Regions from separate parts of the Nocardioides sp. NBC_00163 genome, predicted to be linked through region 2. Evidence: riboswitches for the same ligand, from Rfam matches in the RefSeq annotation. Region 2 holds a riboswitch; the other holds the start of a gene.
What was found. Region 2 has a riboswitch for S-adenosylmethionine ahead of OG801_RS06795 (aminotransferase class V-fold PLP-dependent enzyme). Riboswitches for the same ligand answer to the same signal wherever they lie in the genome.
Positions count from the first base shown of each region.

Region 1: linked by a shared signal. The riboswitch ahead of thrC (threonine synthase) and the one ahead of OG801_RS06795 (aminotransferase class V-fold PLP-dependent enzyme) in region 2 are both predicted to bind S-adenosylmethionine.

Region 1 is NZ_CP108155.1:2,267,851-2,273,492, forward strand. It holds gene OG801_RS10900 (SGNH/GDSL hydrolase family protein) at 1-149, opposite strand, end outside; gene thrC (threonine synthase) at 191-1,462, opposite strand; SAM riboswitch class I at 1,474-1,613, opposite strand; gene OG801_RS10910 (GlxA family transcriptional regulator) at 1,701-2,612, opposite strand; gene OG801_RS10915 (isochorismatase family protein) at 2,609-3,160, opposite strand; gene lon (endopeptidase La) at 3,229-5,553, opposite strand; gene otsB (trehalose-phosphatase) at 5,639-5,642, opposite strand, start outside.
Region 2 is NZ_CP108155.1:1,412,158-1,417,799, forward strand. It holds gene OG801_RS06785 (alpha/beta fold hydrolase) at 1-313, shown strand, start outside; gene OG801_RS06790 (biotin/lipoate A/B protein ligase family protein) at 319-1,374, opposite strand; gene OG801_RS06795 (aminotransferase class V-fold PLP-dependent enzyme) at 1,412-2,749, opposite strand; SAM riboswitch class IV at 2,793-2,906, opposite strand; gene OG801_RS06800 (CocE/NonD family hydrolase) at 2,993-4,606, opposite strand; gene OG801_RS06805 (TetR/AcrR family transcriptional regulator) at 4,603-5,238, opposite strand; gene OG801_RS06810 (transglycosylase domain-containing protein) at 5,312-5,642, opposite strand, start outside.

The DNA of each region.
Region 1 (5,642 bases), 860 kb from region 2:
TCACGCGCGTGCGCCGCCTGTCTCTTCAGCAACGTCACGAACCCGGCACCGGCCGCCGCCCCCACCACACCGACTGCGCCGGCGACCCCGGCGGTGGCGGCGACCATGCCGAGCCACTTGGCCTCTTCACTCGTCTTCGTGGTGTTCACATTCCTTAGGTGTACCCCACGGATGTGAACGCGAAATTAACCTACGCCTGAGAGAGCCCGGCTTCCTCGAACGCGTCGTAGTTGGGGGCGATGGTGGCGCGGGGGCCGACGATGCCGCTGACCGCGTCGAGCGTCTTGAGGCCATGGCCGGTGTTGATGATCACCGTCTCCAGGCTCGGGTCGAGGAGACCGTTGTCGACGAGCTTCTTGGTGACCGCGAGAGTGGTGCCGCCGGCGGTCTCGGTGAAGATGCCCTCGGTGCGGGCCAGGAGCACGATCGCTGCGCGGATCTCGTCGTCGGTGACCTCCTCGACAGCACCACCGGAGGAGCGGGTGGCGTCGAGGACGTAGATGCCGTCGGCCGGGTTGCCGATGGCCAGCGACTTGGCGATCGTGTCGGGCTTGACCGGGCGGATGGCGTCCACACCGGCCTTGAACGCGGTCGCGACCGGGTTGCAGCCGGTCGCCTGGGCGCCGAAGATCCGGTAGGGCTTCTCCTCGACCAGACCGAGCTTGATCAGCTCCTTGAAGGCCTTGTCGACCTTGGTCAGCTGGGATCCGGAGGCCACCGGGATGACGATCTGGTCGGGCAGGCGCCAGCCGAGCTGCTCGGCGATCTCGAAGCCGAGCGTCTTGGAGCCCTCGGCGTAGAAGGGACGTACGTTGACGTTCACGAACGCCCAGCCCTCCTCCTCCGCGGCGATCTCCTGGGCCAGCTTGTTGACGTCGTCGTAGTTGCCGTCGACGGCGATCAGGTTGTCGGTGAAGATGGCGGAGTTGACCTGCTTGGGCTGCTCGAGGTTGCTCGGGATGAAGACCGCGGTCGGGATACCGGCTCGCGCTCCCGCCGCCGCCACCGCGTTGGCCAGGTTGCCGGTGCTCGGGCAGGCGAAGACCTTGGCGTCGAGCTCGCGGGCGGCGCTCAGCGCACAGGCGACCACGCGGTCCTTGAACGAGTTGGTCGGGTTGGTCGAGTCGTCCTTCACCCAGATCTTCTCGATGCCGAGCTCCCTGGCGAGGTTCTTCGCGTCCAGGAGCCGGGTGAAGCCGGGCTCGGTGTTGGGGCTCTGCTCGATGTCGTCGGGCACCGGCAGCAGGGCCTTGTAGCGCCAGATGTTGCGGGGTCCGGCCTCGATCTCCTCGCGGGTCACGGCCGGGAAGTCATAGGCCACCTCCAGTGGCCCGAAACACTCCGGACAGGCGTAATGCGGTCCGAGCTCGATCTGGTGCCCACACTCCCGGCACGACAGCGCCGAGGCGTTGCCGAACGCACCCTCGCGCAGGCCCTTCGTCTCCGTGGTCGCAGCGCTCATGAGAAACCTCCTCCTCATCTTCCCCGATCACGTCTCTCGCGCCGGGCCGGAATTAGCACCTGCTCCACGCCCTACCCGATGGCCGGGAGGAGGCTCGTGGTCGGTTGCCGGGACTTCACTGGGCCGTTCCCTCAGTCCCTCTCGATGAGCAGTAGCGATCGTACGGCAGGTATCCGCTGCCAAACACACCCGGGTTCCATTCCGTGGACCAGTCGTCCACCATCTGGGCATCGAGGGTCTAGCGAGCGCGGAGCCGGCGCAGCATCCGGGCATCGTCGAAGCCCACCGCACGGGCGGCCGACTCCATGGTGGTGCCGGCAGCCAGCAGATGGTCGGCCCGTTCACGGCGGAGAGCCTGTTGATAGCGGAGCGGGGTGAGGCCGGTCGCAGCTGCGAAGGCGCGGGTCAGGGTCCGTTCGCTCACCCCCGCGCCGTCCGCCAGAGCGGAGAGCGGAAGCGGCTCGGCGAACCGGGCGTCGATGACGTCCTGCACATGGTGGACGGTGTCGTCGAGATGGTTCCGGTGGCGCAGCAGGACGCTCTCCTGCGGCTGGTCGCCGTTGCGCCGCGCGTAGACGACCATGTCGCGGGCCACGCGAGCCGCCAGCGCCGGTCCGTGGCGCACCGCGAGCAGGTGCAGGCTCAGGTCGATGCCGCTGGCGATGCCGGCCGACGTCACGATCCGGTCATCGCTGGTGAAGAGCACGTCGCGCACCACCCGGGCCTTCGGGTAGCGCCGGGACAGTGCGTCCTGGAGATCGTGATGGGTGGTGCAGCGACGTCCGTCGAGGAGTCCCGCCTGCCCGAGGGCGTCGGCGCCGGCGCAGACGCTGGCCACCTCGCCCCCGGCGGCATGATGGGCACGCAGCCGCTCAGCGCTCTCGCGGGTGAGCCGGGGGCCGGCGACGAGGTCGTACGCCGCTCGCCAGCCCGGCACGACGAGCAGGTCACCGGGGTCGAGATCGGGCCATTCCGCGGCGGCCGTCAGAGGCAGCCCCTGCGCGGAGAGCACCTCCCCCGGCTCGGCGCCCGCGACGTACACGAGGTCGTAGGGGTGTCCCAGGCTGCCCGCGGCGTGGAACGCCTGTGCCGGCCCGGCGAGGTCGAGCAGATGTACGCCGGGCAGCAGCACGAACACGACGGCGCTCATGCTGCAGATGCTGCCACAGCCTCCAGATCGGCGATCGTCGCGATCTCGGCGAACCGGCCGCTGAGCACGAGCTTCGTACGCTCCACGACCTCCTCGGCCGACAGCCCGCCCAGCGGCTCGGTGGTGACCGCGTCGGCGACATAGGTGACCCGGTAGCCGAGGTCGGAGCCGATCCGCGCGGTGGTCTCGACGCACTGCTCGGCGCGGATCCCGCACACCACGAGCTCGGTGATCCCGCGCTCGGTCAGCACCTGCTGCAGGTTGGTCGTGGTGAAGGCGTTGTGGGCGGTCTTGCGCACCTCGACATCGCCTGGCTTCGGGCCGCTGAGCCCGTCGAGATAGCGCACGTGACCCGACTGCGGGTCGAAGACGCCGCCGCTGCCGGGCTCGGTATGGAGCACCCAGACCACCAGGTCGCCCGCGGCCCGCGCGAGGCTCACCAGCCGGTCGGCGCGCTCGGCGATGTCGGGGTGGAGGGTCTGCTGCCAGGACTCCCGCTGCCGGAAGGACTCCTGGATGTCGATGACGAGAAGGGCTCGGTTGCTCATGTGCCCAGTGTGCGAGCTGCCCGCTCGACGCACGAGGCATCAAGCGGGCAGCATCCGGAACGATCCGGTCAGGCAGCGGCAACCGTGCTCTGGGCGGTGACCCCTCCCTCGGCAGGCGCGAGGGCGCCACGTACGACATCCCTGACATCGCTCACCAGGTTGATCTTCAGGGCCTGCTTCACCTCGTCGGGGACCTCGTCCAGGTCGGGCTCGTTGCGCTGGGGTACGAAGACCTCGGTCAGGCCGGCTCGCTGGGCGGCGAGCAGCTTCTGCTTGAGGCCGCCGATGGGCAGCACCCGCCCGGAGAGCGAGACCTCACCGGTCATCCCGACCTCGCTGCGCACCGGGCGACCGGTCGCGAGAGAGGTGAGCGCGGTGACCATCGTGATGCCGGCGCTCGGGCCGTCCTTCGGGACCGCACCCGCGGGCACGTGGACGTGGAGCGATCGGTCGAGCACGGCCGGGTCGACGCCCAGTTCGGCGGCGTGCGAGCGGACGAAGGAGAGCGCGATCTGCGCGGACTCCTTCATCACCTCGCCGAGCTGGCCGGTGATGTTCAGTCCAGCCTGCCCCTCGGCCGAGGACGCCTCGATGAAGAGCACGTCCCCACCGAGCCCGGTGACGGCCAGTCCGGTGGCGACCCCCGGGACAGAGGTACGCTCCGCCGACTCCGGCGTGAACCGCGGCCGACCGACCAGGTCCTTGAGGTTGTCCAGGCCGATCTCGACGTGCTCCGCACCTGTCGCCAGCCGCGTCGCCACCTTGCGCAGCGCCTTGGCGATGAGCCGCTCGAGCTGGCGTACGCCTGCCTCACGGGTGTAGTTCGCGGCCAGCTCACGCAGGGCGTCGTCGGTCACCGTGGCCTCCTCCGAGGTCACCGCGGCGCGCTCGAGCTGCCGGGGCAGCAGGAAGTCACGGGCGATGGCGACCTTGTCGTCCTCGGCGTAGCCGTCGATCGTGACCAGCTCCATCCGGTCCAGCAGCGCCGACGGGATCTGCTCGACCACGTTGGCGGTGGCGATGAACAGGACGTCGGAGAGGTCCAGGTCGAGCTCGAGGTAGTGGTCACGGAAGGTGTGGTTCTGCGCCGGGTCGAGCACTTCCAGCAGCGCGGCGGCAGGGTCACCCCGATAGTCCGAGCCGACCTTGTCGACCTCGTCCAGGAGCACGACCGGGTTCATCGAGCCGGCCTCCTTGATGGCCCGCACGATCCGGCCCGGCAGCGCGCCGACGTAGGTGCGCCGGTGACCACGGATCTCGGCCTCGTCGCGGACACCGCCCAGCGCGACCCGGACGAACTTCCGTCCGAGCGAGCGCGCGACCGACTCCCCCAGCGAGGTCTTGCCGACTCCTGGCGGGCCGGCGAGCAGCACCACGGCACCTGAGCCACGGCCGCCGATCACCTGCAGGCCCCGCTCGGCACGTCGGGTCCGCACCGCCAGGTACTCCACGATCCGGTCCTTGACCTCCTCGAGGCCGTGGTGGTCGGCGTCGAGCACCTCACGAGCCGCGACCACGTCGGTCGAGTCCTCGGTCCGGACCGACCACGGCAGCTCCAGCACCGTGTCCAGCCAGGTGCGGATCCAGGCGGTCTCGGGGTTCTGCTCGGAACCACGCTCGAGCTTGTCGACCTCGCGCAGCGCGGCCTCGCGTACGGCCTCGGGGAGGTCGGCGGCCTCGACGCGGGCCCGGTAGTCGTCGGACCCCTCGGGCTCGCCCTCGCCGAGCTCCTTGCGGATCGCGGCGAGCTGCTGGCGCAGCAGGAACTCCCGCTGCGTCTTCTCCATGCCCTCGCGTACGTCCTCGGCGATCTTGTCGCTGACCTCGGACTCCGCGATGTAGTCCTTCGCCCAGGCGATCACCTTCTCGAGGCGCTCGGTGACGTCCGGCGTCTCCAGCAGCTCGCGCTTGGCGTCGTCGTCGAGATAGGGCGCGTAGCCGGCGGTGTCGGCGATCTCCGACGGCTCGGTGAGCCGGTTGACCTGGTCGATGACCGGCCAGGCCTCGCGACGCTGGAGCACCGCGACGACCAGCCGCTTGTACTCCTCGGCCAGCTCCTTCGCGTGCTCCGTGGTCGTCTCGGTGGCGGTCTCGACCTCGACCCACAGCGCTGCACCGGGTCCGGTCACGCCGGAGCCGATCTTCGCGCGGCCGACGGCTCTCAGCACCGCCGCGGGCTCACCGCCCCGGAACCGGCCGACGCGCTCGATCGTGGCGACAGCGCCGTACGTCGCGTACCGGTCCCCCAGCCGCGGCGCGACCAGCAACCGGTTATCCGAGCCGGCCCGGGCGGCGTCGATCGCGGCCTGAGAGGCCTCGTCGAGCTCGATCGGCACGACCATCCCCGGCAGGACCACGGCATCCGAGACGAACAGCACAGGAAGCTTGTCCATTTGCGGACCCTCCTAGAAGAGTTGAGTGATACTCGCTCAACTTCTGGGAGCAACCGGATGTTCCCTCCGGTTATCGTGTTCGCTGTCAG
Region 2 (5,642 bases):
CGGCGATGTGCCGCAGGGCTCCCGCGACGCCTTCTGGCTCCAGGGCATGGCCTCCGGGCACCGTGGCGCCTACGAGTGCATCGCGGCCTTCTCCGCCACCGACTTCCGGCCCGACCTGGCCAAGATCGACGTGCCGACGCTGGTCGTGCACGGCGACGACGACCAGATCGTGCCGATCGACGTCGGGGGCCGCCGCTCGGCCGAGCTGATCGACGGCGCGGAGCTGAAGGTCTACGAGGGTTCCAGCCACGCCCTCCCGGACACCGATCGCGACCGGCTGCACGCCGACCTGCTGGCCTTCATCGACCGATGACCGGCCTACGGCACCCTGGCCCGCCAGGCCGGAGTCCCGTGCTTGCTCTCGACCAGCGCCGCGGCCTCGTCGATCGTGGCCCGGTCGAGACCGACGTACGCCGCCCCGAAACTCTGCTCGAACTCCGCCAGGAGCGCGTCGATGACCTTCTCGCGGCTCAGCCCGGTCTGGGAACGGATCGGGTCGACCCGCTTGGCGGCGCTCCGGGTGCCCTTGTCGGACATCTTCTCCCGGCCGATCCGGAGCACCTCGAGCATCTTGTCGGCGTCGATGTCGTAGGCCATCGTGACGTGGTGCAGGACGCCGCCGGGGATCCGCTTCTGCGCGGCGCCGGCGATTTTGCCGACCGGCGAGGCGATGTCGTTGAGACCGGCGTAGGCGGCCTCGATGCCGACGCTGCGCAGGCCGCGCAGCACCCACTCGTCGAGGAAGGCGTACGACTCCTGGAAGGACATGCCGGCCACGAGCGTGTCGGGGACGGCGAGGCTGTAGGTGATCGTGTTGCCCGGCTCGATGAACATTGCACCGCCACCTGAGATGCGGCGTACGACCTCGATGCCGTGACGCTCGGCGCCGGCCTCGTCGACCTCGTTGGAGATCGACTGGTAGCTGCCGATCACGACCGCGCTGCTGGCCCAGTCCCAGAACCTCAGGTTGGGGGCGCGGCGACCCTCGGCGACCTGGCGGACGATGACCTCGTCGAGCGCCATCTGCATCTTCGGCGCGAGCGGCCCGGTCTCGACGATCTCGAGGTCGAGGTCGTCCCAGGTCGTGGCCCGGCCCAACGCGCGCAGCACCGTCAGGGCGACGTCGCGGGTGCCGAAGCCGACCAGCTCGGCATCACGGGCGGCGACGTCGAGCACCGCCGTCAGCTGGTCGATGGAGACGTCGACGGACTGCCCCTCCAGCGCCTCGGTCAGCCAGCCCAGCGCCTCGTCGGGTTCCAGGAAGAAGTCGCCCGAGAGGACGACGTCGATGATCGTGTCAACGGAGACTGTCGCGTCGACGACGACCAGCTTGCCGCCGCGTACCTTCCGCTCGCCATGCACTCTTTCGCTCACAATTTCTCAACACCGTGAGCGCCCCGAATCATCCCGGCTAGACCGCCGCTCCGCACGAGCCGGCGGTGTCGGCCAGGCGGGTCAGACCGGCCGGTCCGACGAGCGGGCGCGGGTCCTCGGCGAGCGTCCAGGCCCCGTCGACGAGGACGTAGTCGCCCCTGACGTCACCCGCGAGAAGAGCGCGTACTCCGGCCACCAGCCGGTCCACGTCCGCGACCGAGGTCCCGATCCCGATGCTCGCGCGGACCGCGCCGGCGGTGAGCCCGAGGCGCTTGAGGAGCGGCTGGGCGCAGAACCGGCCGTCGCGTACGCCCAGACCGTGCTCGGCGGAGAGGTAGGCCGCGACCCGGCCGGGTTCGATGCCGTCGACCGTGAATGTGACAACCCCGACCGGCTCCTCGGAGTCGGGCCACAAGCGCAGAACATCCACACCCTCCAGCGCGGACAGGCCGGCCACGAGACGCCCCCTCAGTGACGCCTCGTGGCGGTCCAGCTCGGCGGGCTCGAGGCCACCGAGAGTCGTACAGGCGGCGGCCAGGGCCGCGGCGCCGATGACGTTGGGCGAACCGCCCTCGTGGCGTGCGGGGGCGGGCTGCCACGTGGTCTCGACAAGCTCGACCTCCGACGCGTGAGTGACGTCATCGACGGCCCCTCCCCCGGCGAGATAGGGGGTGCCGACGTCGAGCCAGTCGCGGCGCCCGACCAGGGCGCCGGCGCCGTAGGGGGCGTAGAGCTTGTGGCCGGAGAGGACGACGTAGTCGGCGCCGGTCGCGGCCAGCGAGAAGTGGCGGTGGGCGAGCAGCTGGGCGCCGTCGACGAGGACCCGGGCGCCGTGGGCGTGGGCCAGGGTGACGATCTCGGCGACCGGCAGCGCCTCACCGGTGACATTGGAGGCGCCGGTGATCGCGACCAGGGCGAAGCTGTCGCGGGCCAGCTCGCCGGCGAGGGCGTCGATGGTGCCGGCGAGGGTGTCCCGGCCGGCGACCACGGTGACACCGGCCTCGACGCGGCGCCACGGGAGCAGGTTGGCGTGGTGCTCGATGTCGAGGACGAGCACCCGGCCGGGTACGCAGCCGGCGAGCAGGTTCACCGAGTCGGTGGTGTTGCGGGTGATGACGGTGACATCGTCCTCGCGGGCGCCGACATAGGCGCCGATCGTCGCCCGCGACTCCTCGTAGAGGGCGGTCGAGACCTGGGACAGGTAGCCGGCGCCGCGATGCACCGAGGCGTACCAGGGCAGGACCTCGGCCACCCGGTCGGCCACGCTCTGCAGCGCCGGCGCCGAGGCGGCGACATCGAGGTTGGCGTACGTCGTGGTCGTTCCGTCCAGCAGCGGGACCTGCGTGTTCGAGCCGACGAGCGGAAGCAGGGACATGGGGGCACCCTTCGGGTCATGGCTCCCCAGGGCTACCCGGCGAAGCACGCGCTTGCCCGCGCCACCTCGGCGAGGGCCTGGTCGTCACCCGGAGCACCCCACCGCGTGGGAGGGTTGCCCGCCAGCAAGCCGGGGCTTCGCGCTGGCAGTCGTGACCTTCGCCGAAGATGGTGCCGGAGACGGAGAGGCCCCGCAAACCGTACGTCTCGAACTATGGACGCTTGTCCTACATATTGGACGCGCCTAGGTGGCCGGAACGGCGCGAACCGGCAGGATCAGCGCCGAAGGATGCTCTGGATCGTGGTGGACCGTCTGGTCGGCAGCCAGGAGCGTCGTGGCGGTGGCGAGCGGCTCCCCGGTCCCGGGATTACGGGCGTAGCGCGGGAAGGCACCGCTGGAGACCTGCACGCGGATCCGATGGCCGCGCTTGAACAGGTACGCCGTGGGCCAGAGCCGCACGGTCGCGCAGGTGAGCTCGTCGGCGCCCGTCAGACCGATGAGTCCGTCGCAGACGTTGTGGGAGCGGCCCTCCTCGTCGACATCGCAGAGCCGCACGAAGACGTCGGCGTACGCGAGGCTCGACCGGAACCAGATCTCGGCACTGACCTCGCCGACGACCTCGACGTCCTCGTCGAGCACCGTCGTGGTGTAGGTGAGCACGTCGGACCGGGCCTCCACGGCCCCGTTGTCGACGCGGCCGCCGTGGCTGATGCTGATGCCCCCGGCCGCCGGGGTCGGATCGGCCGGGTCGTAGTGATAGCGGTCGGGATCCGAGTCGTCCGGGGTACTCACCGACAGACCACCGTCGCTCTGGAGGTGGAGACGCTGCGGCTCATAGCCCTTCGGCGGCCAGGACTCGAAGTCGCGCCAGGCGTCCTCGCCCATCACGAACAACCGCACCGGTGCCCGTTCGGCCGGCTCCTCGCCGCGCGCGTATGCCAGGCCGAAGTCGACCGCTTCGGCCGCTCCAGGAATCGTCAGGTCCACATGGGTCCAGGGCCCGACAGTGAGCCGGGCCGGCTTGCCGGCGTCCTGAAGAATCGCGAAGTCCCGCAGCTGACCCGGCAGGAAGACGTCGTACCAGCCGCCGATGGAACTGACCGGCGCAAGCGTGCCGGCGACCCGATGGCGGTGGTCGATGCCGTCCCAGTGCGGATCGTCGGCATCATGGGCGAGAACGTCCTGGATGTACTGCGAACGCTCGCCGGTGGCCGCGACGTCCATATCCTGCAGAGGCAGCACGCGCAGGGCAGCGGCCGTCTTCTTGGTCTGGGCGTTCCTGCGGAACATCGCGAAGGGGCGCTCCTGGGTGGCGACCAGCGCGCCCCACTCGAGCGGCAGCTCCAACGAACGGCCGTCGGCGCGCATGAACTCACTCGTCAGCGCCGATTCGGTGACCACCGGGATCATGGCCTTGACCTGCGGCGGCAGGCTGTCGGCAACTGCCCACTGCACATAGCCCAGGTAGCTGATGCCGACCAGCACCATGGAGTCGCCGAACCAGGGCTGCTCGATCACCCAGTCCAACGTGTCCAGGCCGTCCTCGCGCTCCTGGAGCATGGGATCCATGACGCCACCGGAGCCGAAGCCGCCGCGGACGCTCTGGATCAGCACCTGGTAGCCGCGCTCGGCGAGCGGGCGGGCCATGATCGCGCCGAAGAAGCCAGAACGGCCGTACGGGCACCGGACGAGCGCGGTCGGCAGGCCCTCCGCGCCGCCCTTCGGCGTCCAGCGATCGGCCAGCAGCTCCACGCCGTCGCGCATCGGAACGCGCAGGTCGCGGTCGACGACGACCTTCCGCGTCAGTGGCTCGGAAAGCTTCATCTGGCGCTGGATGATGTGACTCATGAGGCTCATCGGTCGGTCTCCTTCTTCAGCACGGGCACGTCGGAAGCAGCCGTCTGGCGCACTGCGGCGGTGATGATGCCGAGCAGCCCGATGAGTCGGTCGGCGAGGTCCTCGGGGTCGAGCGGGTCCTCCGCGTCGGTCACCCAGGCGTTGATGAAGGCGGCCCCGCCGCCAGTGATGAAGACCGCCAGGTCATCGAGCTGCTGCGGGTCGTGGCCCTCCGCGAAGTGCGCCTCCACGGCACGCCGGTTGACCGGGAGGATCAGGCCGCTGAGTGCTTTGGTCAGCGCATGGGCGCTGGAGCTGTTCAGCATCGCCCGGTAGAAGACGCGATGCTCGGCGAAGTGCCGCGTCATGGCCAGCGCACGCTCGCGCCCTTCCGCCGACGCTTCTGCGAAACGTGGCAGCAGCCCGGTCCTGGCCAGGTCGAGCGCGCCTTCGAGCAGCAGGGCGTCGCGATCGCCGAAGTGCTGGTACACCAGCTGCCGGCTCACGTCCGCCGCCGACGCGATGTCGGAGATCGGAATCGCAGCCGTGCCCCGTTCGGTCACCAGGGCGATTGCGGCCTGGATCAGCGCCGCCCGCGAACGCCGGACGCGGCGATCCTTGGCTGGGGTGGCCGCGGCCAGCTCGAACTCCATGAGCGCGATCCTAGACACGTGTTAATTAATTCACAAGTGTCGCGAAAAACTTAGGCGTACGCCTCAGCTCACATCACGGACGGCCTTCCCAGGGGTTGCCGCCGTCTCCCCAGCCGCCCTCGCCGTCGCCCTCGCCGTCGCAGGTGCCGAAGAACTCCGAGACCGGGTCGCACTCCTCGCCGTCGTCCTCTTCCTCCGGCGGAGCGGGCGGAGCGATCAGCTCCTCCTCGTGTCCGGTCTCGGGATCCTGGCCGTCGACGTAGACGGGCTCGGGGAAGTTCTCGACCTCCTTGCCCTCCATGGCCTTCGCCATGATGGCCGCCCAGGTCTCGGTGGGATAGTCGGCGCCGAAGTAGGACGGCATCCAGCCGCCGTCGAGCTTCCCCTCACCGTTGCCGCGCGAA